Regions from separate parts of the Phyllobacterium sp. T2-21 genome, predicted to be linked through region 2. Evidence: riboswitches for the same ligand, from Rfam matches in the RefSeq annotation. Region 2 holds a riboswitch; the other holds the start of a gene.
The links. A riboswitch is a leader RNA that binds a small molecule or an ion and turns the genes downstream of it on or off. The one in region 2 is predicted to bind glycine.

Region 1: another riboswitch for glycine. It lies ahead of gcvT (glycine cleavage system aminomethyltransferase GcvT); the one in region 2 lies ahead of ACZ5FP_RS03445 (D-amino acid dehydrogenase).

Annotation. Positions count from the first base shown of each region.
Region 1 covers NZ_AP027913.1:26,858-29,312, forward strand. Annotated here, with positions in the region: gene ACZ5FP_RS18300 (adenylate/guanylate cyclase domain-containing protein) at 1-960, shown strand, start outside; glycine riboswitch at 1,090-1,186, shown strand; gene gcvT (glycine cleavage system aminomethyltransferase GcvT) at 1,337-2,440, shown strand; gene gcvH (glycine cleavage system protein GcvH) at 2,446-2,455, shown strand, end outside.
Region 2 covers NZ_AP027912.1:683,924-686,378, reverse strand. Annotated here, with positions in the region: gene ACZ5FP_RS03445 (D-amino acid dehydrogenase) at 1-1,158, opposite strand, end outside; glycine riboswitch at 1,374-1,460, opposite strand; gene ACZ5FP_RS03440 (Lrp/AsnC ligand binding domain-containing protein) at 1,565-1,801, shown strand; gene ilvD (dihydroxy-acid dehydratase) at 1,977-2,455, shown strand, end outside.

The sequences.
Region 1 (2,455 bases), on a different replicon from region 2:
GCGGCAAGCGGCTATCTCTATAGTTGGCTGGTCTATAGGCAGGGATATTTTTTAGGGGCCGTGTTTGCCCTTTCCATCTGTGTGCCGATCCTGGCGTTCGAACGCGGCCTCATCTTTCCGAAATTGCGTGCCTGGATCAACACATTGCCGACTGCGGGGTTTCTCGTCGCCGCATTGATAGCCGATTATGTGCTGATCAGCATCGGCAATGCCGTTTGTGGGATAACGCTGTGGAGCTTCGGCTGGATTGACGGTCCTTTCTGGCGCGCGGCAACGCTGTCACCGCAGGTGCTGCTCTACACGCTTGCCGTCCTGACCGTCATGATTTTCATCCTGCGGGTGCGCGATCTTCTCGGCCGCGACATTTTTGCCAGCCTTCTGATGAGCCGGTACCGCCAGCCTGTGGCCGAAGAGCGGGTGTTTCTTTTCATCGATCTTGTCGGGTCGACCTCGTTTGCTGAAGAACATGGCGATCTGCGGGCCCAGCAGTTTCTCGGCGCGCTCTTTGCCGCCTTTGCCGAACCTGTCCGGCGTCACGGCGGAGCCATTGACGATTATGTCGGGGATGCGGCCATCATCACATGGCCCATTGAGCGCGGCATCAAGGATGCGAGTTGCGCCCGCTGTGTCTTCGATATTCTGGACAACATCGAAAAGAATGCAAATCAATGGCTTGAGCGATTCGGAAGGGTGCCGCGCCTGCGTGCGGCCTTGCATGGCGGCCCGATCATCACGGCGGAGATCGGGGTGGATCACCACAAGATCACCTATTTCGGCGATACGGTGAACACCACGGCGCGGCTGGAAAGCCTCTGCCGCACATTGGCCACGCCGGTTTTGATCTCCAGCGAATTGGCACAGAGGATGAGTTTCTCCAATGAAATCAAGGCAAATTACCTTGGAATGCATGGCGTCAAGGGCAGGGGGCAGGCGCTCGGGGTGATGGCCCTGACCCGCTGACATCGGACGCTTCCTGTCGAAGTATCCTCATTCAGACAATTTCTGTCCACAAAGCGGCAAATCGGCCATTTGCACGATGACAGGCAGAGGCCGTTGCGCTATGGTCCAGCCTGTCGAGGGCTTCGGCCCTGTCAGTTTGCGGGAGAGTGTCGTGCACTGAAATGTGCAGGCCACCGAAGGGGAAATCGCCCGAAATCTCTCAGGTACCAGGAACCGCAAACCGGGAAGGCAACTCTGGAAAGTCGGGGGAAACTCCGCGCCGAAGGTGTAAGTTCAGTCAGGGGTCCTGATTGAGCGAGTCTCTCAGGCTTCCGACAGAGGGGCAAAGAAATGTTCCGTCGTGTGGCGGAGGTCTTTGCACGTCTCTGGAGTAAAAATGGGCACGGAAGATAATCTGAAACAATTGCCGCTTGACGATCTGCACAAGGCCGCCAATGCGCGCTTTGGCGGTTTTGCCGGTTGGTCGATGCCGATCACCTATCCGCTCGGTGTGATGAAGGAACATCTTCACACGCGCGAGAAGGCCGGGCTTTTCGACATTTCGCATATGCAGCTCTTTGATGTCGCCGGGCCGCAGGCCGCGGCACTGCTGTCACGCGCGTGTCCGCTGGATGCGTCTGTGCTTCAGGCGGGCCAGTCGAAATACACCTTCTTTCTCGATGACAAGGCAGGCATTCTCGATGACCTGATCGTCACCCGCCTCGGGGACGAGCATTTCATGGTCGTTGCCAATGCCGGAAATGCCGCGGCTGACGAAGCGCATCTGCGCGGTGTCGCCAAGGATTTCGACTGCAAGATCGATGCTCTGGATCGTGTGTTCCTGGCCATCCAGGGGCCGCAGGCCGTGAATGTGTTGCGGGATGCCGGTATTGCCGGAACTCACCTTGCTTTCATGAACGGATTTGAGCCGAAGCTGGGCTGGTTCATGAGCCGCTCCGGCTATACCGGCGAGGACGGTTTTGAGATCGGCCTGCCGGAAGCCGATGCCCGTGTGCTTGTCGAAAAGCTTTTCGCCGACGAGCGTGTCTCCTGGATCGGGCTTGCTGCCCGCGACAGTCTGCGCCTGGAAGCGGGTCTGTGCCTGCACGGCCATGACATAACGCCGGATTATGATCCGGTCGATGCCGGACTGCTCTGGGCCATTGCCAAGCCGGTGCGCGAGACAGCGGGCTTTATCGGCGCTGCGGCGCTTCTCGCCAAGATCGCAACAGGATCGGCCAAGAAACGCGTCGGCCTGAAGCCCGATGGCCGGCAGCCGGTGCGCACCGATGCCGAACTCTTTGATGCCGATGGCAACAAGGTTGGATTGGTCACGTCGGGCGGTTTCGGACCATCGGCAGGTTTCCCTGTTGCCATGGGGTACGTCAGCAAGGATCTGTCCGCGCTGGGCTCCAAGGTTTTCGCCGAGGTGCGGGGCAACCGCGTCCCGGTCGATATTCATTCACTTCCCTTCACTCCACATCGCTACCACAAAGGATAATTGAGATGGCAGCCA
Region 2 (2,455 bases):
ATGGCCGGTGTTGTAGAACACACCGGGCCGCCTGCCAGCACCAACGCGCGGCAGCATGTTCGGCATCATCGGGCGCAGGCCGGCCCACGGCACCACATTGGACGTGTCCATGCCCGGGAACAGGTCGCGGCTCCAGTCGACCAGCGGCTTGACCCGGTCGTGGCGGATGTCGCGGTTCTCGCCATTGTATTCGGCCGTACCGGCCACGCGCAGGCGCCCCGCCCCAAGACGGCTTGTAACGATCTTTGCATCATCGTCGAGTAGGCTCACCCATGGGGCCGACTGCTGGCTCCCGGCGTCATCCAGATTGACGGTGATCGAGTATCCCTTGACCGGATAGATGTTGACGCGGTCGCCGAGCTGGGCGGCAAATTTGCGGCTGGCAATGCCGGCGCAGATGACGATGGCGTCAAAACGCTCCGTCTCCGTCCCCGCATCGGCAACGGATGCCCTGTTCCATTCCACCACCACGCCGTCGGCGCCATGCTTCAGTTCGGCAACGTCGGCATCGCCAATGAAGCGCACGCCGTGGCGGATGGCGGCAGCGGCAAGGCCGCGGGTGAACTTGTGGATATCGCCGGTCGAATCGGATGGCGTGAAGAACCCGCCATAGAAGGAGCCGTTCAGGGCCGGTTCGATGCTGCGGATTTCTTCATTGGTGACGGCCCGCCGGTCAAGACCACCGGCTTCCAGCAGCCTGTTGACCTTGACCGCGTGGTCATAGCCGTATTTCGAGCGGTAAATATGCAGGATCCCGCGCTTTTCCAGGTCGAAATCGATCTTTTCATCCGCAGCGATTTCGAACATGCGCTTGCGCGCTTCAATGGCGAGCCTGGTGGTGGCGATGGTATTTTCTTCGTAGCGCGGGATGTTCATGACGAATTCCGCCATCCAGGAATATTTGTGCCAGGAGGGTTTCGGGTTCATCAGCAGCGGCGCATCCTTGCGCAGCATCCACTTCATGCCTTTGAGCACCGTGGACCAGCTATTCCACACCTCCGCATTGGACGCGGAGAGCTGACCGCCATTGGCGAAGGATGTTTCCATGGCCGCATAGCGGTTGCGGTCGAACACGGTGACGGAATAGCCCTGGCGGGCAAGCGCATAGGCAGTCGTCACGCCGGTGATACCGGCGCCGATAATGGCGATATGGGTCATGATAAAACGGTCCTCAGGCAACACATGGTTTCAGTTTCGCCGTTGACAACGGCACGAAACCCCATCTGTCACGGAACCTGAGAGCTTGGCCCTTTGAGCGCCCGCCGGATGTTTGTCATCCATGTCGTCGGCGCCTTTTTCCGGTCATGCAACCGGGCAGGGCTTTCTCCTTCGGTGGGTACGGCTTTTCAAACCATACCTCTCTCCAGATGTTCTAGACTATTCTGGTCCTTTTGCCTGAGAGTTTCCGGGGCGGTTGCTCCATCGGCGCCGGTTTTACCGGTCTCTCCCAGATAGCCTGTGCGAACGCGGGATATATATCGCAGTTGCGAGACGAGAACAACTGGCTAAGAAGCGTCGCAGCAATTATGCTGACTGAAAATCGCCCAGCCTTCCGGAGGAATTTATGAAGCCTGTCTTTCTGCAACTGCAATGCGCACCCGGCAAGACATACGAAGTTGCAAAAACCCTGTTCGAGCGTGAAATCGTCTCGGAGCTCTATTCGACTAGCGGCGAGTTCGACCTTCTGGCCAAGATCTACATTCCGGAAGATCAGGATATCGGCAAATTCATCAACACCAACGTGCTCGATATATCAGGCATTGCGCGATCGCTGACAACGCTGACCTTCACCGCGTTCTGACAGGCGCTCGGCGGGGCGAGACATTACGTCCCGTTTCATGCGCCCGGCATCTGCCTTATGTAATCAATGCAATGAAACACGCCCCTTCAAGGCAATAAAATTCCATTCTTTTGCCATGGGAACTCTTTTTCTGTAAGAGATGCTCCCTCGCCCGTCATCAGCAGGATTTTCGACAATGCCTCCTTATCGTTCACGCACCACCACACATGGCCGCAACATGGCAGGAGCCCGCGGGCTCTGGCGCGCGACCGGCATGAAAGACGAGGATTTCGGCAAGCCGATCATCGCCGTGGTGAACTCGTTCACCCAGTTCGTGCCCGGCCACGTCCACCTGAAGGATCTCGGCCAGCTCGTGGCGCGCGAGATCGAAAGCGCCGGCGGCGTCGCCAAGGAATTCAACACGATTGCCGTGGATGATGGCATCGCCATGGGGCACGACGGCATGCTTTATTCCCTGCCGTCGCGTGAAATCATCGCCGACAGCGTCGAATACATGGTCAACGCCCACTGTGCGGATGCCATGGTCTGTATTTCCAACTGCGACAAGATCACACCCGGCATGCTGATGGCAGCGCTGCGCCTCAACATCCCCGTCGTTTTTGTCTCCGGCGGACCGATGGAAGCGGGCAAAGTCGTCTGGGAAGACAAGGAAAA